One region of the Enterococcus sp. AAFC-DPL-6103 genome, then DNA from elsewhere that is predicted to be linked to it. Evidence: a T-box and tRNA genes for the amino acid it is inferred to sense, from the RefSeq annotation. Region 1 holds a T-box; the other regions hold tRNA genes.

Region 1 (7,877 bases):
TCCAAAAAATTTGTTTATTTTTTTGAAAATTTTTAAGTTTCCATCAAAAAAGGAGTAGCAAAATCAATCTTGATTTTGCTACTCCTTTTGAAAAAACTTGGAAGACTAAACTTCTAGTAATTCTTTTTCTTTTTCACCAGCAATTTTATCTAGTTCTTTAATGCTGTCATCAGTCAATGCTTGAACATCTTTTTCTAGTCCGCGCAAATCATCTTCTGTAATGTCACCATTTTTTTGTTGTTTTTTGTAGGCATCCATCGCATCACGACGAATATTACGAATAGCGATTTTTGCATTTTCTGCTTCTTTTTTAACATCTTTCGCTAATTCTTTACGACGTTCTTCCGTTAATTGCGGGATAACTAAACGAATAACATTTCCATCATTCGTTGGGCTGATACCAATGTCGCTTGCCATGATCGCCTTCTCTACATCTTGAAGAATACTTTTATCAAAAGGCGTGATCATCAATACACGAGCTTCTGGAATTTGGATTGATGCCATTTGGTTCAATGGTGTTGGTGCACCGTAGTAATTAACTGTGATTCGGTCTAATAAACTTGCATTCGCGCGTCCAGCACGGATTTGTCCAAGTTCACGTTGTAAACTTTGTGCTGCTTTTTCCATTTTCTCTTTTGCTTCTGCCATAATTGCATCTGCCATCTTTATTTCCCCCTTACAGTAGTTCCAATATTTTCGCCTAAAATTGCACGGCGGATATTTCCATGTTCATTTAGATTGAAGACAACTAATGGGATATCATTATCCATACTTAATGAGCTTGCTGTTGAATCCATTACTTGCAATCCCTTAGCAATCACTTCCAAGTGAGTTAATTCTTCAAACTTAACTGCATTTGCATCAACTTTTGGATCTGCAGAATAAACACCATCTACATTATTTTTAGCCATTAAAATAACATCAGCGCCAATTTCAGCTGCGCGCAATGCTGCCGTTGTATCCGTTGAGAAGTAAGGATTACCTGTCCCCCCAGCAAAAATAACAATGCGTCCTTTTTCCAAATGACGTTCTGCTTTACGACGAATGTATGGTTCTGCGATTTGACGCATTTCGATCGAAGTTTGTACACGTGTCGGTACACCAACGTTTTCTAATGTATCTTGTAAGGCTAAAGCGTTCATAACAGTCGCTAACATGCCCATGTAATCAGCTTGCGCACGTTCCATACCCATTTGAGCACCTGTTTGTCCGCGCCAGATGTTTCCGCCTCCTACAACGATTGCCATTTCAACGCCTAACTCGTGGACTTCTTTGATTTCTTGAATAATTTCTTTAATGACTGGAGGTTTAATTCCAAATCCTTCATCTCCAGCTAAAGCTTCACCACTTAATTTTAAGACTACACGTTGATATTTTGGTGTGACCATGTTCATTCCTCCAATGTTTTCTATTGCCATTTTACCATAATTAGTTGATTTAGCCATTAAATGCTTGCATTTTTTGGCATTTGCCTAAAAAAAGGGAGCGCACAATAGTGTGCGTTCCCATCTGTTTTATTCAACAGAATTATTTTTTCACTTGGCTCATAACTTCTTCTACAAAGTTATCTTCACGTTTTTCGATTCCTTCGCCAACTTCAAAACGAACAAATGATTTAACAGTTGCGCCTTTAGAAGCTACGAATTTTTCAACAGTCATATCAGGATCTTTGACGAAAGGTTGGTCAACCAAAGCGATTTCTGCTTTGAATTTTTTCAAGCGACCTTCCACCATTTTGTCAACGATGTTAGCAGGTTTGCCTTCGTTTAATGCTTGTTCAGTTAGAACAGTTCTTTCATGTTCTAATTCTTCAGCAGGGATTTGTGATTCATTTACATAACGAGGGTTGATAGCAGCAACGTGCATAGCAACGTCACGAGCAACTGAATCATCAGTTGTACCATCTAGAACTGTCAATACAGCAATACGTCCGCCCATGTGTAAGTAACCACCAAATGCAGCGTTATCTTCTTTTTCAACTACTTCAAAACGACGGAAGCTGATTTTTTCTCCGATAACTTGTGTAGCTTCGATTAATTCAGACTCGATTGTACCTTTTTCAGTTTTGATTTGCATTGCAGCTTCCATGTCAGCTGGTTTGTTTTCAGCAACTAATTCTGCAATTTCTTTTACTAAATCTTGGAACATTTCATTTTTAGAAACGAAGTCAGTTTCTGAGTTAACTTCAACGATTGCTGCAGTGTTACCTTTAACAGCAACTGCTGCTAAACCTTCAGCTGCAATACGATCATTTTTCTTAGCTGCTTTAGCCATTCCTTTTTCACGTAAAAGATCAACTGCTTTTTCAATGTCGCCTTCTACTTCTACTAATGCTTTTTTCGCATCCATCATACCTACGCCAGTCATGTCGCGTAGTTCTTTTACCATTTTAGCTGTAACGTCTGCCATTTTATAGTCCTCCTAGTAGTGTTTTTCTTTAAAAAAAGCTGTTTCAAAGGAGAGTGAGGCTTGTCGCCTAGCCTTTGAAACAGCTCCATCATTCAAAAATTATTCTGCTGAAGAGTTGTCGCCTTCAACAACATCAACGATTTCTTCGATTGATGTTGCATTGTTTTCTGCTACAAAATCTTCTTCAACCACTTGGTCTTCACCTTGGTTTCCTTCGATAAATGCATCAGCCATTTTTGAAGTGATCAATTTAACGGCACGAATTGCATCGTCATTTGAAGGGATTACTACATCGATTTCATCTGGATCGCAGTTTGTATCAACCATAGCTACGATTGGGATATTTAATTTATGAGCTTCTTGAACAGCAATACGTTCTTTACGAGGGTCAACGATGTACATTACATCTGGGATTCTTGGCATATCAGCGATACCACCTAAGAATTTTTCAAGACGTTCGCGTTCTTTGTTCAAACCAGCAACTTCTTTTTTAGGTAGAACTTCAAAAGTTCCATCAGCTTCCATTGCATTGATTTGTTTCAAACGGCTAATACGTTTTTGGATTGTATCCCAGTTAGTCAATGTTCCACCTAACCAACGGTGGTTTACAAAGTATTGACCTGCACGAGTTGCTTCTTCTTTGATTGCTTCTTGTGCTTGTTTTTTAGTACCTACGAATAATGCTACGCCGCCTTCTTCAGCAACGTTTTTCATGTAATCATAAGCTGCATCTACTAATTTAACTGTTTTTTGTAAGTCAATGATGTAGATACCGTTTCTTTCTGTGAAGATATATTTCTTCATTTTTGGGTTCCAGCGACGTGTTTGGTGACCAAAGTGTACGCCGGCTTCTAGTAATTGTTTCATAGAAATTACTGCCATTTTGTGTTTCCTCCAATTAGGTTTTTATTTTCCTCTTCTTGTCTTCAAACTTGCCAGCAAACTTTTACAAGCACCTACCGACAATCCAACAAAAATGTGGATTTATTGATGCAAAAAAGCATCCTTGGTTATTATACAGATAAAGTTTATCTATAGCAATAAGAAAAAGAAGTTTTCTGCTCAACATTCATTAGTTTAACGGAAGAAGCTGATTTTTTCAAGTAAAATTCTTACTTCCACTTGAATTTTCTACTATGACTTCCTATTTAACTCTTTCGATTAAAAAATGCAGGTGGGCAATCCTAGCTTTTTTTGTTATGATACGGATGAAATCTTTTGTAAAGGAGAAAACGATGCGAAAAGCCGACCGACATTTATTGATTAAACAGATTATTGAAGAGTTTCCCATTCGAACACAAGAAGATTTATTAACGAGATTAGGTGACTATCAGGTAACCGCAACGCAAGCAACGATTTCTCGCGATATTCGCGATTTAAAAATCGTCAAGGCACCTGATGCTGATGGTCTTTCCCGCTTTGTTTTATTTCATGGTGAAGACGATGACGAAACAAAAAATGAAGAAGAAAAACGTTTAATTCGTATGATTGAAGAAATCGTACTAAAAGTCGAACGTGTCCACTTTTTGACAATCATCGGTACCTTACCAGACAATGCGCATTTATTTGCTTCCATCTTAGATGACATCAAGCCACCGCATATGCTTAGCACCATTGCTGGATTTGATACAGTCATCGTACTTTCTGAATCAGAAGAAGATGCCAAGAAAATCGAGTTGTATTTTAAAAAGCACTTATTACATTGATAATCAAAAAAGCAACAGACTTCAAACTTTACATTTGAGTCTGTTGCTTTTTATTTTTGTTTTCGATTCTAAGAAAAATAGTTCAATTACATTTTATCTGGTGCGTGTAAGCCAAGTAAACGTAAATCTTCTTTCAATAGAACAGCTACTGCATAAACAAGTGCTAGACGAGATTCTTTTTGGCCATCATCAGCCAAAATCTTTGTATGTGCATAGTATTTGTTAAATGCTTGAGCTAATTTGATTGCATGTTTTGCAATAATTGAAGGTTCGTATTTTTCGCCAGCAGATAAAACAGTTTCTGGATATTTTTGAACCAACTTGATCACTTCCCAGCTGCTTTCATCATTTAATGCATAATGTGTATCAGCTGACGGAACAAAGTTTGCTTTTTCAAGTAAGCTCATTGCGCGAGCATGTGTGTATTGAACGTAAGGTCCTGTTTCGCCTTCGAAACGTACAACTTCTTCTAAGTTAAAGTCGAAAGTATTCAAACGATCATTTTTCAAATCATGGAAAATTACTGCGCCAACACCCACTTGTTTAGCAACGATGTCTTTGTTTTCCAAGTCTGGATTTTTTTCGCTAATTTGTTCTTTTGCAGAATCGATTGCTTCATTTAAGACTTCTTCAAGTAAGACAATTTTGCCTTTACGTGTGGATAATTTTTTACCACCTTGGGTAATCAACCCAAATGGAATGTGATGCATTTCATCTGACCAATCAAAACCAAGTTCTTTCAAAACAGCTTTTAATTGTTTAAAGTGATAGCTTTGTTCATTCCCAACAACGTATAAAGATTGTGCAAAATCATACGTACGTTTGCGGTAAAGTGCCGCAGCCAAATCACGAGTGATATAAAGTGTTGCACCATCTGATTTTTTGATCAAGGCAGGATTTAAATCATAAGCAGTTAGATCAACGATTTCTGCACCTTTATCTTCTTTTAATAAATGTTTTTCTTCTAAAAGTTCTACGACTTCATCCATCTTATCATTATAGAATGCTTCACCATTCAGTGAATCAAAACGAACTTCTAGCAAATCATAGATTTTATTGAATTCCTTCATTGATTCATCACGGAACCATTGCCATAATTCAATGGCTTCTGCATCGCCTTCTTCTAGACGTTTAAACCAAGAACGTGCTTCATCATTTAATTCTGGTTCAGTTTCGGCTACTTCATGGAACTTCACATAAAGACGTAATAATTCATTGATTGGTTCAGCTTTGACCGCTTCTTCTGAACCCCACTTTTTGTAAGCAACGATCAATTTACCAAATTGTGTTCCCCAGTCACCTAAGTGATTGATCCGAATAGGTTGATACCCAATTTTTTCTAAAATAAAACCAATTGAGTTTCCGATAACTGTCGAACGTAAGTGTCCCATTGAGATTGGTTTGGCAATATTTGGTGAAGACATATCGATTGGTACCGTACCTTGATTACCAATTGTGCTATCACCATAATGTGCTTGTTGTTCTACTACTGCTTGTAGTACAGCTTGGCTAATCGCTTTTTTATTCATAAAGAAGTTTAAGTATGGTCCAACCACTTCGATTTTTTCAAAGTTTTCTGGTGCAATTTTTTCAGCTAAATCTGCTGCAATTTGTTGTGGTGCTTTACGATAGATTTTTGCTAATGAAAAAGCTGGAAAAGCAACATCCCCATGATCAGCTGATTTTGGATTTTCTAATAATTGTTGTACTTGTTCAAGTGTCAAGTCGTCTTTCACTACATCATAAACGGCTTTTGCAACTAAGTCTTTGTTATTCATTTAAGTTCCTCCTAAATTTTCCATGATTGTTGAAGACAATAAAAAAAGTCTCTAGCAATCACAGTAATTGTGATTGCTAGAGACGAGATTACCCGCGGTACCACTCCAGTTGTCTTATCCACTAAGACCCACTCAATCTGTTATCGGTAGATGACCGTCCGCTTTGATTCACTCAAAGGCAGAAATTCTCCAAGTGCGCTTCGTTGTGTTTTCTTCATTCGGCTCCCACCAATCACCCGAACTCGCTCAGCAAGAATCAGCACAAGTACTCTCTTGTTCAACAAATCATAAAAGTATTAAACTGTTTTGAATTATAACAGAAAAAAACATTTCTGGCTAGCTCCTTTATAAAAAAAACCGCCCAGATGGTCTAAAGGAGAAGAAACTCCACCTGGGCAAAAATAGCTATAAATCATTTCGTTTACACGAAAGACTTAACAAATTAATCAGCAACAACAATCGTTCCTTCTTCAGATGCCAATAAGTTTTCAATGTTTTCTAAAGAAGTGATGATTGCTTTTGCTTTTGGTCGAGCTTCTACAAATTGAATAGCTGCTTCAACTTTTGGCAGCATACTACCAGGAGCAAATTGGTCTTCACTGATATATTGTTTCATTTCTGAAATGGTTACAGTTTCCAATTTCTTTTGATCAGGTTTTTGATAGTTGACATAAACATTGTCCACGCCAGTTAAAACAATCAATAGATCAGCATCAATGATTTCTGCCAATTTTTCTGAAGCAAAGTCTTTATCGATTACTGCTTCACGACCTTCTAAGCCTGTTGCTGTTTCAACTACTGGAATGCCACCACCACCAACAGAAACAGTAACTACACCTTGATCAACCAACGCTTCGATTACACGCGCTTCTTTGATTGAAATTGGTTTTGGTGAAGCAACTACTTTACGCCAACCACGACCAGCGTCCTCTTTAAACGTGACATTTGAATCTGCTTTCATTTGTGCAGTAGCTTCTTCTTCTGAATAGAATGGACCAATTGGTTTTGTTGGATTTTTGAAAGAAGGATCGTTTTCATCTACGATAACTTGTGTGACTAATGAAACGACATCTTTGTCAATACCTTTTTGTTTCAACACTTCCCCCATTGCATTTTGTAACCAATAGCCAATAGAACCTTCTGTCATTGCAACACAAGTATCTAATGGCATTGCTGGTGTTTTCTCCGAATCAGCTGCTTGTTGTTGGATCAATAAGTTACCAACTTGTGGGCCATTTCCATGAGAAATGATCAACTCGTCACCTTGTTCAATAAATTTCACTAAGTATTTTGCTGTTTCCATCAATGCTTCTTGCTGTGCTTTTGCACTTGCATCAGTTGATAAAATCGCGTTACCGCCTAAAGCGACAACTACTTTTCGATTTGCCATATTATTCGCCCTTTCTTCAGACAATGTTAATCAATGACAAAACGAGGCAGCAAGCACTCGCGTCCTCTGCCTCGTTTTGTACATGAGATGAATGTGGTTTATTAAACGCGAGGGATAAACAAGTTGCCTAATGTTGCAGCCATAATTGCTTTGATTGAGTGCATACGATTTTCAGCTTGTTCAAATTGACGTGCATATTTGCTACGGAAGACTTCGTCTGTTACTTCCATTTCAGTAATACCAAAGCGTTCTTTCATTTGTTCACCGTAAACAGTGTTCGTATCATGGAATGCTGGTAAGCAATGCAAGAAAATCAAACGATCTGTATTATGTGTTTTTTCAACCATTTCCATGTTGATTTGGTAAGGTTTCAACAGTTTGATGCGTTCTTCAAATTTGTCTTCTTCACCCATTGATACCCATACGTCTGAATAAAGTACGTCAACACCGTCAACACCTTTATCAACATCGTCAGTAATCATTAGTTTTGCACCTGATTTAGCTGCAAAGCCTTCTGCTAATTTCACGATTTCTTCTTCTGGTTGTAATTCTTTCGGTGCAACGATACGCATGTTTGTTCCTAAAATAGCACCA
Region 2 (7,877 bases), 730 kb from region 1:
TAGTTCAACAAGTTCAAACAGATATTTCAATCATTGTGGAGCCAGGTGTTGATGCAGGCATCTTGATTCATTTAGCATTTATGATTGATGCTCTTATCAAAAACGAAGAAAGTAGGGTCTTTAAGCAGCTTCCTGATTTTGCCAAGAAATATCGACTGGAGATGGATATGGTTCGTACGAATTTAATGCCATTAGAAAGAAAATATCAAATCAAAATCTCGGAAGATGAGATCGCCTATCTTACACAGATGTTTCTGGAAAATAAAATTAAAAATGAATAATATATACAGTACGGCACACTAATTACTTATTTGCACACAAAAACAGTAGTGTGCGCACTGAAACAGAAGGCTAAAAAGCGTGAAAACGCTATTTTAGCCTTTTTTTTATTGGCACACTTCTTGCATTATAATAAAGTGTAAAACAAATTAGAAGGAGTGAAGAAAATGGTGAAAAAAACGATCATGTTAGTTTGTTCCGCTGGAATGAGCACAAGCCTACTTGTAACAAAAATGCAAAAAGCAGCTGAAGAAAAAGGAATCGATGCAGACATCTTTGCAGTTTCAGCTTCAGATGCAGACAACAATTTGGAAGCAAAAAATGTAGACGTACTCTTATTAGGACCTCAAGTCCGCTTCATGAAATCCCAATTTGAACAAAAATTAGCACCAAAAGGCATTCCTTTGGATGTCATCAACATGCAAGATTACGGTATGATGAATGGTGCAAAAGTGCTTGAACAAGCAGAAAGTTTAATGAAATAACTGATTAAGACATTTGGAGGAAAACGCACGTGGAAGATCAACAAAATTTAGAAGCAATCATGGGTTTGATCATGTTTGGTGGGAACGCAAAAAGTGATGCAATGGAAGCAATTGCGGCAGCAAAAAAAGGTGATTTTACCTTAGCAGATCAAAAAATCGCGGATGCTGAAGAATCATTAGTCCAAGCACATCATTCACAAACAGAAATGTTAACTCAAGAAGCGCAAGGGAATCATGTACAAGTGACTTTATTAACGGTTCATAGTCAAGATCATCTGATGACTTCAATTGCGTTTACAGACTTAGCAAAAGAAATTATTGATATTTATCGTCGCTTAGGAAATGAGTAACACTTCTTTTTTGAACGGAAGAAGTTATACGCCAACACCTTCTTTTTTGAACGGAAGAAGAAAAAATTTTGAACGGATTTTTTTAATTTGGTATAGGGAGGCAACTCTTTGTATAAATAAACTTATAGGAGGAACAATAAAATGAACGGATTAACAGCTTGGATGGAGAAACACATCCTACCGGTTGCCGCTAAAATTGGCGCGCAGAAGCACTTAGTTGCTTTACGTGACGCTTTTATCGGCACAATGCCTGCAACGATGGCAGGGTCTGTTGCTGTAATGATCAATGCAATCATTCGTGATTTGCCACAGCAATTTATTAGTACTTATGCAGATAGTTTAGCAGCAGACAAAGGTTTCTATGCAGTATTAAATGTTATTATTGGGATCAACGGTTTTGTTTGGAACGGAACACTAGCTATTGCGGGTCTGATTTTTGCCTTTTCTTGGGGCTATAACTTAGCGCGTGCTTATGGCGTTAATGACCTAGCAGGTGGTATCGTAGGTTTAGCAACGTTGATTCAAGGGATCTCGTTTGGTCCTTCCTTATCAGCAGCACTAAATGTGGATGTTCCAACAAACGTAGCAGAAGCAATCAACAACAGTGGTGTTGGTGCGACTGTAGCAGATGGAACATTGTCTGTTGGTTTATGGGGATGGTTGAATATCAATCACCTAAATGGAAATGCTTACTTCACTGTTATGATCATGGGTGCCATTTCTGTTATTATTTTCTGTAAATTGATGTTAGCTGACATTACGATCAAAATGCCTGATTCAGTACCTCCGGCAGTTTCTAAAGCCTTCGCAGCTATTTTGCCAGCAACAATCGCTTTATATGTAATTGCAATTATTAACTATGTTGTCGGACGTTTTACTGATGGTCAATTGATTATTGACTTGGTTCAAAAATACATTGCTGAACCATTCCTTGGTTTATCACAAGGGATCGGTGCTGTATTGATCGTTACGATCTTTGTGCAAATTTTCTGGTTCTTCGGGATTCATGGTCCAAACGTATTGGCGCCAGTATTAGAAGGTATTTGGGGACAAGCACAATTGATCAATATCGATATTTTCCAAAAAGGATACAACGGAAAAACAGGGACACCAGCAGTTTTAGATGCTATTGAAGACGGCAAAGCTTATATGTGGGTTCGTGGTTCATTTGATGCGTTCGCTTGGTTCGGTGGTTCAGGTGGGACAATCGTTCTCTTGATTGCTATCTTGATTTTCTCAAAACGTGCGGATTATTTAACAGTTGCAAAACTGTCAATTGGACCTGGTCTTTTCAATATCAATGAACCAGTAATGTTTGGTTTGCCAATCGTATTGAACGCAATCATGTTTATTCCTTTCTTGATTGCACCAGTTGTTGCGACAGCAATTGGTTGGGTAGCAACTTACCTAGGTCTGGTCGCACCGGTATCACAACAAGTAACATGGGTTGTACCGCCATTCTTACTATCATTCCTAGCAACGGGAGCTGACTGGCGTGCGCCAATCGTAACCTTGGTATGTATGATCGTAACCTTCTTGATCTGGGCACCATTTGTTATTGCAGCAAACAAAATGGACCCTAATGCAGGGGAACAACTATAATGAAGTAAAGATAGACTGCTGACGCTTCCAGTGAGGTGGAAGCAGTCTTTTTTGTAAATATTAGGAGGATAAATCAATGATTACAATCGCAAGTGCAATGCAACAAGATGCTATCAAAGAACTTTTAGAAGGGTTCAACGAAGATGGAATCAGTTTCCAATTTAAAGAAAAACAAGGAATCAAGCTAATGTTTGAAACAACGGCAAGTGATCCGGAAGCAGCCGCTAAAAAAGCGAAAGAGCTGATCAAAGCACAACCTTGGGGCACAGTTTTATATTTCCAAGCAACTGCAGTATAATAAAAGTGTTTGAAAGATAGGATGGTTTAAATGATAAAAAATGGCTTATTTTTATGTAGTATTGGTTCTTTAGTGTTATTGTATAGTCTAAATCCCAATACCCAAAGTTATGATTTATATAGCATGGTTACAGGCTTGTTTTTGTTAGGCTTAGGTATCTATTTCTTTAAAAAAGGAAAGAAAAAAGAAGTAAAGGAGAAAAATAACTAATGGAACTTACGAAAAAATTGAATATTCCGGCATCGTTCTTTTACGATAAAGTTATGGACTCTGTTCTTTTTGATGTACGTAAAGCAACGGGGAAAAGTATCACACGTAAACAGCTAAATAACTTTGAATATGTAAAAGTATTTTCTAAATCTAGCCGTGCTCGAATCAAAATCGAGGAAGTCATTGAAAACCAGTCTTATAAATTTCGGACATCAACGACTAAAAATGATTTTGTGGTTCACTATCAAATCAAACCAATTGATGATTCCTCGTGTGAAATCCATTACACGGAACAAATGACTTCGCACGGTTTATTACAAAAGTTAAATGATATGGTTTTGGGCACAATCTTGATGTACTTCAAACGTCGCCAATTCAAAAAAATGTTGACGATGATTGAAGAAACCTATTAGGTTATCATTATATGACAAAAAGAAAAAGCAAGTTGTAAATGGACTGATTGAGCGTGGATTGGAGTTTGCAAAGAAAACTTCAAGCAAGTCATCAATCAGTTTTTTGTGTAGGAGGAGTAGCAAGAATGAATAAAAAGGTCAAAGAATTAGGCAGTGCACAAATCGATGAGATGTTTGATTTGGCTGCTTACGCATTTAATTTTGAAGATACATTTGAACGTCGAGAACGGTTTCAAACCATCGCAGAACACTCGTGGAATTATGGTTTTTTTAATGAAGAAGAACAATTGATGAGTCAAGTGATGGCCACACCATTTCCGGTTACTTTTCATGGAAAAGACCTGTTGATGGCTGGAATCGGCTATGTTGCTTCATATCCAGAGGCGAGAGGACAAGGCGGAATCAATCAAATCATGGAGCGAATTCTTACTGATTGTCGAGAAAGAGATGTGACATTGTCTTATTTAGCACCATTTTCTTATCCTTTTTATCGTCGTTATGGCTATGAACTATTGTTTGAAAAGGTTCATTATGAATTAGCTAGCCGTGACTTTCCTGCAGTCAAAAAAGTACCGGGAAAAATGGTTAGGACTTCATTTGACAAAGCCCAAGAAGCAATAGCTGAGATTTATCCCCAAATGGCAGACAATCAACGTGGTGCAGTAGCACGAGAAGCTTGGTGGATTGATTTTAAATTCCGCCAAAAGAAAGGTCACCAGTTTGCGTTATACTATGATGAGTCTGGTGCAGTGGCAGGGTATTTAGTTTATCGCTTGGAAACACCAATTTTTACTATTGTCGAATGGGGTTATTTGACACATACTGCGTTTCAAGCACTTGCTCGCTTTATTGGTTCACATAGTGGGGCGTTTGAAACATTTGCGTTTGCTTGTGGCTATGCTGGGAATAATCTGAATGCACTACTTGCAAATCCTTTTGCAAAAACAACAATCACACCTGATATGATGGGAAGAATTGTTGATATAGCTAAATTTTTAACCGAATATCCGTTCCCGAAAACACAAGGTGCTTTCGCTATTGAAGTAACGGAAGATGCTTATGCACAATGGAATGAAGGTATTTTTGAAGTGGTCCTAGTGGAGGGGGAAGTTCGGGTCAAGCAAGTAACAAACTCCATGTTACCAAGAGTCAGTGGAACGATCCAAAGTGTAACGCAATTATTCATGGGATATAAAAAAGTTCAAGAATTGGTTTTCCAAGAAAAATTGACTTGTTCAGAAGCGTTAGTTGAAAAATTGGCGGAACTGATTCCAGATCAAAAACCTGTTTTAAATGATTATTTCTAAAAGAAAAAGAGTCAGGCAAAATGCGTACGCGCTTTGCCTGACTCTTTTTACTTTTTCATTTGTTTATGAAATTTTTTGTTCATGTTTTATCACGGACACAATCAGTTCCTACTGAGTCGGTTTTTTCTTAAATTTGAATTTTTTGCTTGGTGATTGAGGGTGATCTTCTTTATGTTCTTGAATAGCAGCTTTTGAAATTTTTTCTTCATCTTTCTTTGAGGCGTCGAAACGTTCCGCATAAATTTTTTCTTTTGGCTCTTCTGTCATCAAAAATTCCTCCTAAGCATAAGTTTTATTTATATTCTAAGTGTAGCATCAGCGAGTAGTAGATGGCGAATAGTTTGCTTTTGGGAGGGAAAATCAAGAAATATTGTCTTTTATCAGGGGAAGGCTTGCAAGAAAAAATCAAAACAGCTACAATAACTCTGTTGGACTTAAGTTGTTCAAAGTAATTTTTATGTTTTAATCAATCGTTAAAAAGTTCCCTTAGTTAAATGGATATAACAAGTCCCTCCTAAGGATTAGTTGCTGGTTCGATTCCGGCAGGGAACGTAGAAAGAAGCTTCTAAACCAATGTTTAGAAGCTTCTTTGTTGGTGTTTTTGTTCAAAAGGTTCCCCATCTGTTTCAATTAATAGCTTTTAATCAGCAGGCTATTAATTACAACTTACTAAATTGCATCTAAAATTTAGATAAAAGTGTCAAAAGCTCCTCCACATAGTGCTGTAGAGGGGCTTTTTATCAGGTGAATAATCTAGGAAAACTATGCCCAATCACCATTTCTGAAAATTGGAACAGTTGAGCCATCTTCACGAATGCCGTCAATCGCCATTTTATTTGAGCCAACCATGAAGTCTACATGAGTTTGGCTACGGTTCAAACCAGCATCTGCTAGTTCTTCTTCAGTCATTTCTGTTCCACCTTTTAAGTTGAATGCGTAAGCCGATCCAAGTGCCAAGTGATTTGAAGCATTCTCATCAAATAAGGTGTTGAAGAAAATGATTCCAGATTGTGAAATTGGTGAGGGGTCAGGAACAAGAGCAACCTCACCTAAATGACGTGCACCTTCGTCTGTATCCAATAGTTTTGCTAAAACTTCTTCACCTTTTTCAGCAGAAAACTCAACGACTTTTCCGTCTTTGAAGGTAAATTTCATTCCTTCGATAATAGTTCCAGCGTAGCTTAAAGGTTTAGTGCTAGAAATAAATCCATCCACACGACGACTATCAGGAGCTGTAAAGACTTCTTCGGTAGGCATGTTTGCCATGAATTTTTCGTTGCGTGCATTCAAACTACCAGCACCCTCCCATAAATGGTTTTTTGGTAGACCAATAACCAAGTCGGTTCCCGGCGCCGTGTAATGTAGAGCGGTAAATTGTTCTTGATTTAATTCATCGGCTTTTTTCGCTAATTTTTCATCATGATTTTTCCAAGCAAGCACAGGATCATCTTCATAAATGCGAGTCGTTTTGAAAATTTCATCCCAGAGTGCATCCACTTGTTCTGACTCAGGTAAGTCAGGAAAAACTTTAGCTGCCCATTGTTTACCTGCAGCAGCGACAACTGTCCAGCTAACTTTATTTGCTTGAGTTGCTTTACGCAAATTCATCATCGCTTTACCAACAGCAGTTTGGTAGCTTGCTACACGGTCGCCATCGACGCCAGCTAAAGAGTCAGGGGCAGCAGAAACGACACTAATCCGACTCGCGCCTTTTGCTACCCAATCATTTGTTTGATCGATTTTATATTGTGGAACATTTTCGATGCGATCTGTTGCTGCGTGAGTTAGAAATTCTTTTTGAATAGTATCATCTGTCCATTGTACGATGACTTCCGCAGCTCCTAATCGGTATGCTTCTTTCGTGATCAGGCGTGCTAAGGGTGCTTGGTCAACGCTGATTTGTAAAACAACTGTTTGACCTTCTGAAACATTGATTCCGGTTTCAGTGATTAGGCGTGCATATTTCTCCATATATTTATTAAAATTTGATAACATGTATATTACTCCCCCTCATTATTTGATTTAATAACCAGTAATATGATAACATTTATTAATAGTAGAAACAATTGGTAAATAGCGAACGGAAATGTTTAGTTTCATGATTTTTATAAAAATAGAAATTAAGATTATTACCGTAGTAAAAGGGTAGATGTAGAGTAAAAAACAAATTTTGCATATCAAAAAAAACGTGTTACAATTAAAATAACCAATAGGTGGAAGCGTTATAAATAATTTTTGAGGAGATTAAAAAATTATGGCAAGAAAAAAGACGATTACCAGAGAGCAAATTTTAGCTGCTGCGTATGAAGTGGTTGCTACAGAGGGTTTTTCAAGATTTACTGCAAGAAACATCGCTAGTAAAATGAAATGCTCGACACAACCAATTTATTTGGAATTTAAAAATATGGATGAGCTAAAAAAAGAGTTATTTGAACAAATTTATAGTTATCTGAGCAATGAAATTTTTCCAGTTGAACATACGGGGCATAAAATCATTGACTTAGCATACAATTATATTCATTTTGCCAACAGTGAGAAAAAATTGTACCGTTCTTTATACTTGGAAGAGTATGGCGGAGGAGAAGAGATGCAAGAATTCTCTTATAATTATTTCACGAACGCAGTCAAAGAAGATGCTGCATATGCAAATTTATCAAATGAACAAATCGAATCACTTCATAATGGTACTTGGATCGTAGCAACTGGGATTGCTGCATTGATGTCTTCAGGAATTATTCACCCAACTGATGTTCAAATTGAAAAATTGATTCAAGACAGTATCGATGCCATTCTTGTACAAGAAGAACCAATCAAGGTGGATTATTAGTATTGGACCACGCTGAACTGTCCATTGTATTTACATAAAATCGTTGCATCATTTTTTTGAAAAGGTGTGCCAAGAGTTTGGTAGACCTTTTTATTTTTTGCTTTGA
Region 3 (7,877 bases), 820 kb from region 1:
ATTACTATCTAATGGCTTGTTAGCCATCCTACCAGCAGATGCTCCGCATAATAAGCTCTCTACCATTCCTAAAAGCGCAATACTTACTGCTGGAACCGCTACTTGTTGGATATCTGCCATCTGGAAATCGCTTAAAACTAAACGATTACTACTAATTATTGTTTGCGGAATCTTACCCACTGTTGCCACTGGCAAATGAAAAATCAACATAGCGCCAGTTGCCAGAATAATTGCTAAAAGCGAGCTTGGCATTTTTTGTGCCCAACTTTTCGGATAAAAAGTCATCCCTAGAATCACTAAACTCCCCATGAACAAGGCACTCCAATTAACCGTAAAGCCTAACGACTGATAACTGCTTAATTTTTCAATCACATTTGCTCCTTGTGAATGTACACCAAATAAATTATCCACTTGTCCCAATGCAATAATGATCGCAATTCCTGACGTAAAACCGGTAATTACCGGTGCTGGAATAAAAGAGGTCAATGTTCCTAATCGAAAAATTCCAGCAATCAACAAGAAAATTCCAGCTAAGAAAGTCGCTAGTAACACCCCATGAATTCCTTGCGTCGCTACAATAGACATTAGTATTGCTGCCATTGCACCAGTTGGTCCAGAAATTTGATAAAAACCACCTGACAATCCACCAATGATAACACCTGCTAAAATTGCAGTAATCAGCCCTGCCGCGGCATCAGCACCACTCGAAACTCCAAACGCTAACGCAAGAGGCAGAGCAACTGCTGCAACTGTTACACCTGCCAACAAATCTTTTTGAAACTTTGCTAAATCGTACCCTGAAAATTCTTTTTTTAACAACAAACGATAATTTTTGAACAACCTACAAACTCCTTTTCATGAAAATTTCTTAAAATACAATCATTAGAATAGCATAAGTTTAGTCTAAAAGTAAGAACATTCACAAAGTCCTTTATTATTCATCAGCTTTTCTATTCCTATGACTAAAAAATTGTAAGAAAACTAATTAGAAAAAATAGAGCAAGAGAACGACCAACAAACTTCTTTGTTGATTGTCCTCTTGTTGATTTCAATTTTTTACTCAATTGTTTGCCTTTTGCTGTGAAAAAGTCAGCTAGTCAATAATTCGTTGATTTTATTTAAGGTTTTTCAATTACGGACAGTGAAGGACTCATCGAGTTTTATCAATTTTGTTTCTAATTTAGAATTCCGACTACTCTGCGCGCTCAAAAAATAAATTTCTCTTTTTCCAACAAAAACTTTATCTTCCGCTAGAAACTCCTCAGCCAGTTTTTCTACAACAGATACATCGACTTCGTTATTGCCATGAAAATACACGTGCTCGACCGCTGGCAACTGCTTACTCACTGTCTGGATTTCAACTGCTGTAAATGGAAAATCAGCTAAAATAGTCGCTAATTCCTCAGCTATCCGTAAAACAATGTTGCTCTTCAAACCAAATCGTTCAACAAAAGCTTGGACAAGTTCAATCTTAAACATTGTTTCTTGTTTATTTGAGTACTCCTTCTTACTCATTCTCCCTCTGTTTAACCAAATGAAGGATGGGATAATTTTTTCCAAAACCATCTGTTTCATCTTCTGAAGCAATTGTAAATCCATGTTTCAAATAAAATGCTTTGGCGTTTTTATTTTGTGCATTTACGTCTATTTTTTGAATATTTTTATTTTCTAGTAACCAACTCAACACTTTACTGCCAAATTTCTTTCCAATAAATTCTGGATCGAGAAATAGCATCGCTAACTCTTCATCCTGTGTACCGCTGAATCCTATCAACTGTTCATCCTCGTACCACAATAGTAATTCCACAGCATCCAAGTAATTTGGAATAGCTGCTTTATAAAATTCAAGATCTTTTTGTGATAAAAAATCATGTGTTTTTTTTACTGATTTTTCCCAAACTTCTAACACTTTAGTGTAATCATCTGGCACAGCTTTTTTATACTTCAACATATTTTTTCTCCTTATTTTAATAATATTTTTTGGTATTCTGAATGGATTATTTTTGTATCTATTTTCTCAAAGACATCTAGCTATTTGTTAATAATACGAATTATTTTCCGCTAAATTCTTATCTATTTTGAAGTATCAAATAAACATATAAAAAAAGCTAGCTAACCCAACTTTTTCTAACTTTAACTGAGTAAAAATTTTTTTGCCACAAGTTTGGCACAACAATAAAGAAAAACCGTTAGAAACAAACGTTTCTAACGGTTTTTCTACGTCACAGGAGGGATTCGAACCCCCGACCGTCCGCTTAGAAGGCGGATGCTCTATCCAGCTGAGCTACTATGACCTCACATGTTCATTACATGAATTAGCGCAACAAGGTAATTATAGAGAAACAAAAAGATTCTGTCAATAAGAATTCAGTTATTTAATTACAAAAATTTTTTTTTAAAATTAACGAAATCATAAAACCCAAATTAAACTTTTTTTCTACCGATCTTTTTATGAAGAATCACATTCGAGAATTAGCTAAACTATTTTCATAAAAAGGCTGGGAATTCAACTGCCCAGCCAAGTAATTCTTTTATTTTAACACCAACAGTTTCTTAACTTTTATCGCTTATTCACCTTTGGTTAAGAAGACATCATCGGATTCTTTAGTAATCAGAATTACCCCATCACCCAATGGCAAGATGCTCGATGTTAGTTCCGGATGATTCATGACGACTTTTAGAAACTCATTTAACTTACGATGAATTGCTCGTTTTCCTCTTGGAATTTCTTCATCAGGTAGTAAAATTGTGCCACCTTGAAAAATATCATCTACCATCAGAACGCCACCTTTTCTTAATAGACGCAAGCATTCCGGAAGAAATTCAATATATTTTGACTTTGCACTATCCATAAAAATGAAATCGTATGGACCCGTCAATGTTGGTAGAATTTCGGCTGCTTGTCCCTCAAGCAACGTTACTTTTTCCGTCAAACCAAGACGTTCATAATTTTTTTTTGCTTTTTCAATCATCACATCAAAGCGATCAATCGTTGTGACATGGCCTACTTCACTAATAGAAGTTGCCATCAAACTAGATGAGAAGCCAATGGCAGCACCAATTTCTAATATATTTTCTGGTTTCATTTGACCAAGGAAAAATTTCAAAAAGAGTACCGTTTCATGAGGAATAACAGGAACGCCTGCCTCATGCGCCTCTTCTTCAAGCTGTCCTAACTCACCAGGTAATTTTTTTTGTTGTGTTCGCATAAAATCCAGTAATTCTTCCTTGATAACTGGACGATGCATCATTTCATTGCGCATACTTCTCCTCCTCTTTCCAACATTATACTTAGAACAAATTTATTGTACAAGTTACTAAAAGTTTTCTAGGCAAAAAAAGTTCGACAGAAATTCTGTCGAACGAAGTTCTTTATCAAATGATTCTACAATTTTTCTTTTTTCGAAATTCATCTATCGTGTTCCATGTCGTAGCTGCAGTTAAACAAATTGCCACGCCCCAAAATAAAAAATTCATTTTTGAGAAACTGTCTTTAGACAATAAAGCACCTATATAAGGAATTTGAAAAACTGGTTTTCCGATCACACTCCGTGGTTTTATCCTGCCTGATTCGACTTGTGTTTGTGTATCTGCTTTTGTATAAAAATATTCTTGGTTATCACCTACCGCAATCACACGCCGAGTTTTCACTCGCTCACCAGAATTTTCATAATAAGTGATCACATCACCAACTAAAATATCTTCCGCATTTTGTGGTCGCACATAGACGACGCTTCCATTTGAATACAACGGAGCCATATCTTTATCATTGATGATTTGTGGCGTCAAACCAAATAAATGTGGCAATAAAACAACGCACAAGATAATGGCTAAAAATAGAATCAATATGGTCGAGCCAACAAGAGTTATTTTTTTGTTAAAAGGCACCGTTTTCCACCTCATTTTTCTAATTTACTTAAGCAACAATATAATAACATAAAATTTAATCTATTTTTCTTTTTTATTAGAAAAATGATATTTAAAGCTTATAATTTTCCTTATTTTCTTAATTAAATATCGATTTATGTGTTATAAAAGCATTGACTACAAATAAAAAAAAGTTTAACCTAAATGTACTTCAATCAGAAAGGACCGCTACATATGATTCCTTTAAATAACACATATAATAAAAAAGATTTTTTTTCAACAAAAATGAAATGGTTTTCCATAATAATATTATCCTTGTTATTTTTGTTTAGCATTAGCTATTTCTTCTATTTTATCCTTTCGCCAGCAGATAGTGATAAAACAAAAGAAATCCAACAAGCTTGGGATTTTTATTCAAAAGATGACCCTGAAACCCGCTACAATAGTGATTATTTGGAGAAAGTCCCACAAGTTTCTAAAAATGAAACGTTCGTGATGGAGACTACCTTAACAAGAAAACTCGACCAAGCGAATATTTTGTTAAAAGGAAATCATCAATGGATCAAAGTTCAATTAGATCAACAAGTTCTTTATGAACGAGCGGGCGACGCGACTAGCAAAAACCCTGGTTTATCATTAGCGGTCATTGATTTACCCGATAATTATGCTGGAAAGAAATTATCCATTGAAGTTACCTCTCCTTACGTAAATTTTGCGGGAATCCCACCAAAGGTTTATATTGGCACAGCCTCTTCAATGGTCACTTTCATCTTTTCTAAATCAGTCCCACAATTTTTGACTATGATTATTGCAATTTTATTAGCAGTTGGAACATTGATTATGGCGATTTATATCATGTACAAGCAGCAGCGGCTTGATCTTTCTTTGATCTTTTTAAGTTGCTTTGCATTAGTTGTTGGCTTTAGCGCAATGTCTGAAGATATTTTGAGTGGGTTGTTATTTGATCCAATCGTTCACTCTACTCTTTCGCATCTTTTTACCGTTATAAGTGCATTACTCCTGATTTCTTATTATGCGTTGCGCATGGAACGTTATCAACGACTGTTTGGCATTTGGTGCCTTCTTCAGATTTTCTTCTCTTTCTTGCCAATTTTATATGCGCTCTTCACACCAGAAGAGCTTCCTGAGATGATGCAATGGATCAGTATCATTCGAGTTTTCAGCACATTGGTAACTTCACTTGCCTGTATTGGTGAAGCATATCATGGAAATCGCTTTTTCGTTTCCTGTACGCCTTGGATCATTCTGATTGCAATTAGTCACTGCTACTTATTTATTCAAAGTACTTTGGGGAATTATGTCAGCACACTTAACTGGTCGACAATCCTTTACATGATTATTTTGTTAGTCATTGTGATTGACAATATTTCAGAACATATTCGTGCCGTAGATCAAAATATTCGAGAAGCGAATTTTTTGAAAACCAAAACAGATCTTCTTGAAGCACACTATGAATCTTTACGCACACATATGAAAGAAATCAGTACCCTTCGTTTAGACTTTTTAGATCGAATGACAACGATTCAAGCGATGCTACAAACCAGTCAACCAGAACAAGCAGAAAATTATCTGAATGAACTACTTGATGAAGCACAAAAGTTTGAAATCATGACTTCCCTATCGGGACATTCATTGACAAATTTGATTTTGGCACGTTACCAAGAAATCGCAAACAAACAAAGTATTGAGATCCACTTTAATGCCGAACTTCCAAGTGATCTATTTGTTCACGATGACGATTTGACCCAGTTATTGATTCATATCTTGGAGCATTCTTTCAGAGAATCGCATGCAATCGAAAATCCATTACAACGAAAGATTTTTCTTTCGATGCGTGTCAATGATGATGATTTAATTATTCATTGTGAACACAACGCACATTATGATACAAATATTTTTGATCGTGGAATAACAACTGAATTAGAAAGTCAAGAACGCTTTGATTTAATGATGATAAAACTTGTTACTGATAAGTATTCTGGTAAATTGACTCAAGAAAAAGATGAAATTTTTGATCGAGTGACGATTCAACTTTCTCGCATTTAAAAAATGCTAAAAAAAGCTTCCGGAAACAGGTTCCGGAAGCTTTTTTCTTATCGATTTGATCACTCTTTTAATAAAGTAATGAAAGCAAGTCTTCTGACTCGATTGCCCCAAAGTATTTTTTGACGTCGATTGCATCGACTGTTTTTTCTAATGAAGATTTCTCATATTTTTGACCAATCAACGCATGTTCAACATCAGCGATATTCCCTAAACCAAAAAAATCACCATAGATTTTTGCATCATCAATCAATCCATCAGCAACATCCAGATGAACTTCAATTGAACCAATTGGAAAACGTTTTTGACGTGAAAAATTGAAATCAGGTGATTTACCATAGTTCCAATTCCAATTTCTGTAATAGTCTTCAGAAATTTGATTGATTTTTTCCCAATCTGCTTCGGTTAATTGATATTCTTTAATGTCGGCTTCAGACTCCACACCAAAAATTTTCAACAAGATTTCTTGACGAAACTCTTCTGTAGTCATTCCTTGTTTCTCTTTTGGCAAGAATGGTTTGATATTTGTTACGCGTGAACGAATAGATTTGATTCCTTTTGATTCAATTTTGTCTTTTTTCACTTTCAAAGCATTAACAACTTCATTGATATCAGAGTCAAACATAATCGTCCCATGGGCGAACATTCTACCACTTGTTGCATACATTGCGTTCCCAGAAAACTTCATTCCATCAATCACTAAGTCATTTCGTCCTTTTAACTCGGCGCCTGTAACACCTAATTCATGAAGTGCTTGAATGATCGGTTGTGTAACTTTTGCAAAATCGCGGAAAGAATTTCCATCATCAGGCATGATAAAACTAAAATTCAAATTACCAAGATCGTGATAGACAGCTCCTCCACCACTTAATCGGCGAACCACATGGATTCCCTGTTCTTCAACATAGTCCCGATTGATTTCTTCAATCGTATTTTGATTGCGTCCGATAATGATCGAAGGTTCATTGATATAAAAAAGTAGAATCGGTTCATCCAATGGCATTTCTTGTAATAAAAATTGTTCAATTGCTAAATTTACTCTTGGGTCGTGGTTTTCATTCGGTACAAAAATCATGGTCGTCCTCCTAGATTTCAAATACTTTATCAACAGCTGCCAATTCAACGATCACATCTGGACCAGCAGCTTTTTGTGCTTCATTTCTTAGTTGTTCCAAATCGCCAAATTGAGGTAAATGTGTCAAAACAAGTTTTTTCACTTGTGCTGCTTGTGCCAATTCGCCAGACTCTTTTGACGTAAAATGCGCATGATGCCGTTCATTTCCTTCAAATAAATAAGTGTCTGCTAAAAATAAATCAGCTTCTCGTGCAAACGGAATAAAACTTTCCAAATAACCAGAGTCCCCAGTGAACACGAATACTTTTCCAGTAGCTTCCTCTACGATTCGCATCGCATAGCATGGAACTGGATGGATCGTCTTCATAAAAGTAATGAGAAACGGTCCCACTTTTAATTCTTCTGGTTCATAATAAGCCATTCCTTTTGAGACATTTGGCATACTTAATTCGGCAAAATGAAAAGCATCTTCTGTATGACCATAAATCGGTAATACTGCCTCTGGGTCTTTTTCAGGATGAAGTTGCCAATAGTACTGCAACACACCTAAATCTGCAATATGATCATGATGATAATGACTCAAGATCACCGCATCCAACTCCAGCGGTTCAAGATGTTCTTCCAGTTTGACTAACGTTGCACTTCCTGCATCAATTAGTAAATGGAACTTGTCAGATTGTAATAAATAACCGGTTGTTCCTTGATTTTGATAAGGATAGGCACCTAAACAGCCCAAAACCGTTAGTTTCATCGTACATTCCTCCTCAAAAACTTATCCTACCACAAAAGTAATCTTTTCGATGAATAAACTGCTTACACCTGTGCAAAATATTCTGCAGGCGTGCCTTTTTCATTTCTTGCATGATCATAA
Region 4 (7,877 bases), 430 kb from region 1:
ACAGGCAGATGAATATTTTTATTCCAACTACCGTGCGACTTATTATTATAATCCGGGTTATTTTTATGTTGCTAAAAGCTGGGAAAAAATCGGGGAGCCAACTGAAACAACCAATCGTATTTGGTGGGTCACTCCTGCGGATGCGATTGTCAAGCTGAAAAGAGGCAGCCATCAATGGGCAGTTAAAAAATGGTTGGAAAGTAAAGAAGAAGCTGAAACAAAAAGTTGAAATCGTCAGTACAGAATGAATTTTTTTGAACTTCAACAATGAAGTTAGAGGATGAGCTTTACAGAGGGTTATAAAAAATTTATCTCTAGCTGATAGTTGATTAATGGATGAAAGAGAAAGCAAAAAATGGAACAATCCCTGGTAAGGGGTTGTTCCATTTTTTTGTTAGTTAACTAGTAGTCTTTTTGAAATGGAAAGTATTCAAATAAATTGTGCAAATGGCTTTAGTTTAGCACATATTTTTTGATTGCTTCAGCTACACCATGTTCTTCGTTTGAAGTTGTTAATACGTTAGCTGCTTCTTTTACGATTGGGAGAGCATTTTCCATAGCTACTCCGAGACCTGCATATTCAATCATAGATAAATCATTTTCATTATCCCCAATTGCCATGACTTCGTCTTGCGTGATTCCAAGATGTTGTGCCAAGTTCGCAACTGCTGTTCCTTTGTTTGCTTGTTTATTCAAGACTTCAAAATAAAAAGGTGCGCTTTTAACAGTGGTATATTTGTCGCGAAATTCTTGAGGAAGACGAGCAATTGCTGCATCTAAGATTTCAGGTTCGTCGATCATCATCATTTTGACAATATTCATATCTGGTGTCATTTCTTCAGGTGTACGATATTTCAACGGCATTTTTACAAGACCCGATTCGTGGACAGAATAAGGGCTGATGTCTCGGTTAGGAGTATAGATGGCTTGTTCATCAATTGAGTGTAAGTGGCTGCCAACTCGGCGCGCCATCACTTCGATTTCTAAAAAGTCTTCGTGAGTCAACCCATGACGTGCGATAATGTCCCCTGTTTTTGTTTGTTGAACTAAAGCACCATTATAAGTGATGACATAGTCTGTATCTTTGAATAGTTCTAACTCTTCAAGTTGTTCCCTGACACCAGGTAATGGACGACCTGTACATAAAACAATGTTTACTCCTTGCTTGTCCGCCTGCTGAATTGCTTTTTTGACTTCCGCTGTTAATTCACGTTGATCGTTTAACAAGGTGCCATCGATATCGATAGCGATTAATTTGATAGACATAATTTCCTCCAACATTTTTCTTACTTATTTTCAATTAGAGCGCCATTTTGAATGTGACTGGCAAATTCTTGATAGGTTTCATCAAAGAGATCATAATGGTCTCTCAAAGTGGGATCAACCATTTCTTTTGGAAAAAAGAATCGTTCATCACCTTGTTCTTGACCAGCTAATGCTGCAACTAATTGGCTAACCTTGGATAATTCTATCAAAGTTCCGTCATTTCTCAAAATCTCAATTTGAGTGCGATGTCGGTTTTGCTCTGGGCGATAAAAATCATAAGGCAAATCATAACTGGAATTGATTGCTGTGTAGTACACAGGATTGTATCCCACTTTTTCAACTAGTAGAGTAAGTTCTTCAATCAGTGGTGAGTTGCGCTCACCAGAAAAAGTGGCAGATTTTAATGGTTTTCGATTTAAAAATCGTTTTGCTAAGTCACTTAAAATCGGATCAGCAGATTCTGTCCATTGTGTAAAGTAGGTTCCTAATACGCCATCATCAAGCTTCAAGTAATCATCCAGTGTAAATGATTCAGCCAAGAAAGGAAGTAGAAGTTGTGCATGCATTTCAAATGAAGCGGGGTCTTCTAGATAAAGTTCGTGTGCCCGATGAAGTAAATGTTCTAAAATGACTTCCATGCCACGAGAAACCGGATGAAAATAAACTTGGACATACATTTGGTAACGGCTAACAATATAATCTTCCACAGCATGCATACCATTCATTGAAAAGGCGATACCACCTTCATAGGGACGAATCACTCGTAAGATCCTAGTCAAATCAAAAGTTCCATATTCTGTCCCTGTGTAATAAGCGTCTCTCAATAGATAATCCATACGATCGGCATCAATTTGACTAGAAATCATTTGAACGACCTGTGGATTGGGATACGTTTTTTGGATCACACTTGCCACTTTTTCAGGAAAGCCGTCTTCGACTCGATTCAAGATTTGATACACTTCTGTTTCCGGAGAAGTAATGATTTCCACAGTGATTGCTTCGTGGTCTGTATGGAAAATGTGTTCAAAAGTGTGCGAGTAGGGACCATGACCGACATCGTGAAGAAGTGCCGCGCAAAGCGTAACCAATCGTTCTTTATCGTCCCAACCATTTTCACCAATTTTTTCTTTTGAATAGTTCCGTGAAAAAATATCGCAAATTCGACGGGAAATTTCATACACACCCAGTGAATGTGTAAAGCGACTATGTTCTGCGCCATGAAAAGTAAATGAAGCTGTCCCTAATTGTTTGATACGTCGTAGTCGTTGGACTTCTTTTGAGTTGATTAAATCCAAAATAACTTGATGCTGTACATGGATATAATTATGGACAGGATCACGAAACACCTTTTCAATAGGGAGAACTTGGTATTTATAAGGAATTGTCATACTATTGCTCCTTTAAGATAGAATTTCTGTCAGCCATTCTTGTTAGCTGTGTCTTCCATTCGTCTGCTGACACGTAGTTTTGTAACCAGTCAGTTGAAGGAAAGAAAGTGAGAGGCTCAGATTGCACCATGAGGTTTTGAAAAGCTGTTGCTAAGCGGAATTTAACTTCAGAAACAGTCAATTGTTGGTGCAAAAGGTCGCTAAGATTCGCCATTTTTTCTGGTTGGACAGCAGGATAGCCATCTGCACCAAAAGCTTCTTTTAATGAAATTTGATAAAAGGTTCGCATCAACTCGCCGCGTGCTAGTTGATTCCCAGTGACGCTTAAATACATCATGACTGCAATCCCATTTTTGATTCGACGTTGAGCAATTCCTGCAAACTTTTTCCCAGAAATACTTAAGTCATATGTTCCAGGACAATAGGAGTCAGAAATTTCAAATGCTTCAATTGTCGCTTCAGGAAAAGCTTTTCTGGTCAAAGTTAACATTCGTTCATAACCGTCATCAATTGAAATTTTTTTGTCATCTGTTTGTGGAAATAGTAAAGACACATTTAAAATGCCCGTATCAGAAACGATACCCAAGCCTCCCGAATTTCGTACCACAGGCGTATAACCAAATTCACGAATTGATTGAACACCTTCATCAAAGAAAGGTGTACGAGTATCTTTCATTCCAAAAATCACTGTCTTGTTATATTGCCAGAAATGAAGAAATGTTTGTTGTCGCTTCTTCGTCTCTGCGGTTAATAAATCGGTCAATGCAAAAGGGGAAAAGTCATTGCCTTGATAGATGTCTTGATCCAATAAAATAGGAGGATTCATTTCATCAACTCCTTGTTCAGTTAGTTCCCTTATTTCTCTTTCAGTATACCTCAAAAACAAGCAGAAGTTTTTAAGTACGCTTCTTATAAGAAAAACTGACAAGTGACTAAATTTGGGTAAAAAAAGTAAAAAAATAAAAAGTATACAAGTTGGTTGACAAAATAGCTGAAACTGGGAACAATAAGCCTATGAGAAGTAAAGGAGAATGCGAGATGGATTTATCACAAGGAACACCAATTTCAATAAAGCTACGCACAAAAGTGAAACAACAAGGTGAAGTTCAAGATTTTTATTTTGATTTAAATGGTCAAATGGTAAAAATTGGCGATACGTTATACATACGGTATAAAGAAGTTCAAGAAGAAACAGGGCAAGAAGTTCCTGTGACAATCAAAATCATTCCTGATGGCCATGTTCAATTGATTCGAGCAGGAGAAATGCGAATGCGCCTTAAATTTGGTTACAAAGAACGTTTAGAAACAGCTTATAAAACACCTTACGGAATGATCTTGATTCAAACATTTACGAATGAATTGCATGTTAGTCTAAAAGATCGACCAGCTTCAGGAAACATTGTGATTGCCTATGATTTATTTATGGGGGAAGAAAAATTAGGTGAATATTATTTAACCTTAGATTTTACAGCATAATTTAAAAGAAAAGTTTGATTTTTTATCGTTGATTTTGTATGATAAGGGATAGACTGTGAAAGGACGTGTCCTGATTGGAAATTAGTGTATTTGAAGGTGCAAACAAAAACGAATTATCAATGATCGAAGTTGCACATGCGATTTTAGAACAACATGGTGATGTGATGGATTTTTCTGATTTAGTTAATCAAATCCAAAACTATCTTGGCAAAACAGATGGAGATATTCGTGATTCATTAGCACAGTTTTATACTGACTTAAATATTGACGGCAGCTTTATTTCTTTAGGCGACAACCGTTGGGGCTTGCGCTCATGGTACGCAATTGATTCAATTGATGAAGAAGTAAATCATGGAATTGACGAAGAAGATGAAGATAAACCTCGTCGCCGCAAACGCAAAAAAGTGAATGCCTTTATCAATGATGATGAAGATGCAATTGACTATAACGATGATGACCCAGAAGATGCTGACTTGTCTGATGAAGATGATGATGATTTATTTGAAGATGATGATGACGACGATGAAGAAATCGCAGCATACAACTCTGATCTACAAGAAATCGGTGCGGATGACAATAGCGACGATGAAGAAGTATTACCAGGGAACATTGAAGAAGACTTAAGCATTATCGAAGACGATGAAGATGATGATGAAGAGTATGACAATGAAGAATTTTCTGAAAAAACAGAGTAATGACATCCTTTACTTGAAAAGCGCTACGTTCTAATTGAAGAAATGTATATGTAGGATCAGAACCAACTAGCTGGAAAATGGCTGGTTGGTTTTTTTGTCGATGGTAAAAGAGAACAAACAGAGGCTGTGACAATACTTTTGTCACAGCCTCTGTTTCAATACATGATGTTTCAGACGCGACTTCCTCGAAAGTAAGTCGAAACTCCACAAGGAAAGGAGAAGCCAACTGCTTCTGTCATAACCTCTTCTTTAAAATATAGAAAGCAAAGATACTTAAATTATGCTAAAATGGCTATTGAACGCGTCCTGAGGGAATCGAACCCCCGTCTCAAGAACCGGAATCTTACGTGATATCCACTACACTAAGGACGCAAGCACTGGCATAATTGTAACCAACCAAAAAATAATTTACAAGGGGATAAGGCAAAAAAATGAAATTTCAACAGAATTTTTCACAAAAACAACAACAAACGCAAAAATTGGCTATGACTCAGCAATTGCAGCAATCAATCCAAATCCTCCAATATAATAGTGAAGAATTATTAGCTTTTGTTGAAAATCAGGCGCTAGAAAATCCTTTGGTTGAAGTAGTCGAACCAGAATGGCAACCAGACTACAAAAAAACAAGCAACAATTATGATGGAGAAGAAACAAGCTATCTGAATCAAATTCCTGATACAAAGGGATCATTGTTTGAATCGTTGATTGACCAAGTACATTTGAACTACCGTGATACATTTTTACGTAAAATGATTTTGTATTTGATTGAATATATTGATTTAAATGGTTTTTTAACAATTGATCTAGCGGATGCGGCCAAAGATACAGGTGCATCAGCAATCCAACTATTAGATGCACTGACGTTGATCCAACAGCTAGAACCGGCAGGAGTAGGGGCTAGAAATCTTCAAGAATGTTTAATGTTACAAACAGAACGAGACGATTTTGCTCCAGCATTAGCTTACATCGTTTTGGAGGAATGCTTTGATGAACTAGTCCAACGAAAATGGAAAGAAATCGCACAAAAATTCTCAATTGAACTTAGCGAGGTCCAACATATTTTTGACTATCTTCAAACATTATCACCAAGTCCTGGTAGAATTTTCGACAACAGTCATGAACTTTATATAATTCCAGATGTGAAAGTTTTGGTCCACGACGACAATGAAGTTCAAGTGGTCTCAAATCGAACAAGTCAACCAACTATTCGTTTTCAAGAAAACTATTTCAAACAAATGAATCAAAAAGCAGATAAAGAAACAGCTACTTATTTGAAAGAGCGAAAACAAGAATTTGAGTGGCTACAAAAAACGATGGTGCAACGTGGTGATACGATTTTAAAAGTTGCGCAAGTAATCGTTTCACGTCAAAAAGATTTCTTTATCGATGTTAATCGGCCCATTAAGCCATTGACCTTAAAAGAAGTGGCTTCAGAAGTTGACGTTCATGAGTCAACTGTGAGTCGGGCTGTTCATGGAAAATACTTGGAAACAACTTTTGGTATTTTTGAACTGAAAAAATTTTTTACGACTCGCATAGCAAGTAACAACTCGGCTGGAACGGAAGACTTATCCGCCGAGATGGCAAAGAAGAGACTACAAGAGTTAGTCGACCAAGAAAATAAGGCGAAGCCTTTGTCGGATCAAAAATTAGTCGAGCTTCTAAAAAAAGAAGAAATTGTGATTTCAAGAAGAACCGTTGCAAAATACCGAGATCTTTTGGGAATCCCGAGTTCATCAAAAAGAAAACGGTATGATAAATAAAAAAAGAAAGGCTAGTAAAAGTATTTCACTTTTCTAGTCTTTTTTAGTTGAAAAGTTAGCCAGAAACTGTTAGACTAACGCATGTGAGGTTGAAGTTTTCCTTTTAATGAAAAAAGAAAGTAAAACAATCAATTTTATTTTTTATCGTACATGGGTCGTTTTGAGTCTACATTGGACATTTATAGTCCAACTAAGGAGATCGCTATGCTAGATGAATTGAAAATGATTGAATCCGTTGCACCAGATATTATTGAAGTTCTTCAAGAACGCTATAAAATTTTGCGGAATATTTATTGGATGCAGCCGATTGGTCGACGTAGCTTATCTGAAAGTATGGGGATGACAGAGCGAGTTTTGCGAACAGAAACAGATCTTTTGAAAAATCTTCAACTAATTGACACGTCAAAAAGTGGTATGACGTTGACCACAAAAGGTGAGGAAGTTTATCAAAGCCTTGAAAACTTCATGGATCAGCTTTTAGGAATGCATCAGACAGAAAAAAAGTTGGCTGAGTATTTTGGTAATCAACGTTGTATTGTCGTTTCAGGAAATAGTGACGCACAACCAAAAGTGACAGATGCTTTTGGAGATGCTTTAAACGAATCCTTGAACTTGCTTCTTCCAGAGGGTGAGAATATTATCGCCGTAATGGGAGGAACCACGATGGCTGTTGTCGCTGAACAGTTGACGAATTTGGAAAACAAGAAACGACATAACTTGTTTGTTCCTGCCAGAGGAGGAATTGGCGAGGCGGTTACCGTACAAGCAAATTCAGTTAGTGCTAGAATGGCAGCTAACACAAATGGGGATCATCGAGCATTGTATGTTCCAGAGCAACTAAGTTTAGCTACCTATAATTCTTTACTCAATGAACCATCTATTCAAGAAGTGTTAAACTTGATAAGTCAGGCGAATTGTGTTATTCATAGTATTGGACGTGCTTTGCATATGGCAGCACGCCGAAAAATGACTGAAAAAGAATTGATTATGTTGAAGCAGGCGAATGCTGTAGCGGAATCCTTTGGTTATTTCTTTAACGAAAATGGAGAAGTTGTTTACAAGGTTCCGAGAATCGGTATCGAACTGAAAGACTTGACACAGGTGCCAATCATTCTTGCGATTGCTGGTGGAAAAACAAAAGCCAAAGCAATCCGAGCGTATATGAAAAATGCACCAAAACAAACGTGGCTGATCACAGATGAGGCCGCAGCAAATGAGATTTTAAAAGGGGTAACCCTTTAAAATAAAAATTTTTTTGATTTTCATAAGGAGGAAATCTTAAATGACAG

What was found. The T-box of region 1 lies ahead of argS (arginine--tRNA ligase). A T-box ahead of a tRNA ligase gene usually reads a tRNA of that ligase, here a tRNA-Arg.
Region 2: it has a tRNA-Arg gene. The T-box ahead of argS (arginine--tRNA ligase) is inferred to sense a tRNA for this amino acid. The anticodon was not compared.
Region 3: it has a tRNA-Arg gene. The T-box ahead of argS (arginine--tRNA ligase) is inferred to sense a tRNA for this amino acid. The anticodon was not compared.
Region 4: it has a tRNA-Arg gene. The T-box ahead of argS (arginine--tRNA ligase) is inferred to sense a tRNA for this amino acid. The anticodon was not compared.

Annotation. Positions count from the first base shown of each region.
Region 1 is NZ_CM177102.1:1,032,256-1,040,132, reverse strand. Features, by position in the region: gene frr (ribosome recycling factor) at 106-663, opposite strand; gene pyrH (UMP kinase) at 666-1,388, opposite strand; gene tsf (translation elongation factor Ts) at 1,528-2,409, opposite strand; gene rpsB (30S ribosomal protein S2) at 2,509-3,291, opposite strand; gene AC4BC3_RS05135 (arginine repressor) at 3,645-4,115, shown strand; gene argS (arginine--tRNA ligase) at 4,202-5,893, opposite strand; T-box leader at 5,969-6,183, opposite strand; gene arcC (carbamate kinase) at 6,336-7,283, opposite strand; gene argF (ornithine carbamoyltransferase) at 7,385-7,877, opposite strand, start outside.
Region 2 is NZ_CM177102.1:1,764,659-1,772,535, reverse strand. Features, by position in the region: gene AC4BC3_RS08520 (sigma-54-dependent transcriptional regulator) at 1-281, shown strand, start outside; gene AC4BC3_RS08515 (PTS sugar transporter subunit IIB) at 447-764, shown strand; gene AC4BC3_RS08510 (PTS lactose/cellobiose transporter subunit IIA) at 794-1,114, shown strand; gene AC4BC3_RS08505 (PTS sugar transporter subunit IIC) at 1,256-2,716, shown strand; gene AC4BC3_RS08500 (hypothetical protein) at 2,793-3,014, shown strand; gene AC4BC3_RS08495 (DUF3188 domain-containing protein) at 3,045-3,224, shown strand; gene AC4BC3_RS08490 (DUF3284 domain-containing protein) at 3,224-3,637, shown strand; gene AC4BC3_RS08485 (GNAT family N-acetyltransferase) at 3,763-4,944, shown strand; gene AC4BC3_RS08480 (hypothetical protein) at 5,053-5,211, opposite strand; tRNA gene AC4BC3_RS08475 (tRNA-Arg) at 5,425-5,496, shown strand; gene AC4BC3_RS08470 (aminopeptidase) at 5,707-6,939, opposite strand; gene AC4BC3_RS08465 (TetR/AcrR family transcriptional regulator) at 7,199-7,771, shown strand.
Region 3 is NZ_CM177102.1:1,850,306-1,858,182, forward strand. Features, by position in the region: gene AC4BC3_RS08835 (SulP family inorganic anion transporter) at 1-840, opposite strand, end outside; gene AC4BC3_RS08840 (DUF1697 domain-containing protein) at 1,129-1,515, opposite strand; gene AC4BC3_RS08845 (GNAT family N-acetyltransferase) at 1,508-1,951, opposite strand; tRNA gene AC4BC3_RS08850 (tRNA-Arg) at 2,221-2,294, opposite strand; gene AC4BC3_RS08855 (O-methyltransferase) at 2,568-3,263, opposite strand; gene AC4BC3_RS08860 (signal peptidase I) at 3,376-3,888, opposite strand; gene AC4BC3_RS08865 (ATP-binding protein) at 4,102-5,934, shown strand; gene lplA (lipoate--protein ligase) at 6,002-7,006, opposite strand; gene AC4BC3_RS08875 (MBL fold metallo-hydrolase) at 7,017-7,757, opposite strand; gene AC4BC3_RS08880 (DUF975 family protein) at 7,820-7,877, opposite strand, start outside.
Region 4 is NZ_CM177102.1:603,953-611,829, forward strand. Features, by position in the region: gene AC4BC3_RS02950 (NUDIX hydrolase) at 1-229, shown strand, start outside; gene yidA (sugar-phosphatase) at 454-1,266, opposite strand; gene AC4BC3_RS02960 (HD domain-containing protein) at 1,287-2,654, opposite strand; gene AC4BC3_RS02965 (lipoate--protein ligase family protein) at 2,656-3,480, opposite strand; gene AC4BC3_RS02970 (YwiB family protein) at 3,693-4,130, shown strand; gene rpoE (DNA-directed RNA polymerase subunit delta) at 4,205-4,825, shown strand; tRNA gene AC4BC3_RS02980 (tRNA-Arg) at 5,126-5,197, opposite strand; gene rpoN (RNA polymerase factor sigma-54) at 5,257-6,588, shown strand; gene AC4BC3_RS02990 (sugar-binding transcriptional regulator) at 6,739-7,830, shown strand; gene gap (type I glyceraldehyde-3-phosphate dehydrogenase) at 7,871-7,877, shown strand, end outside.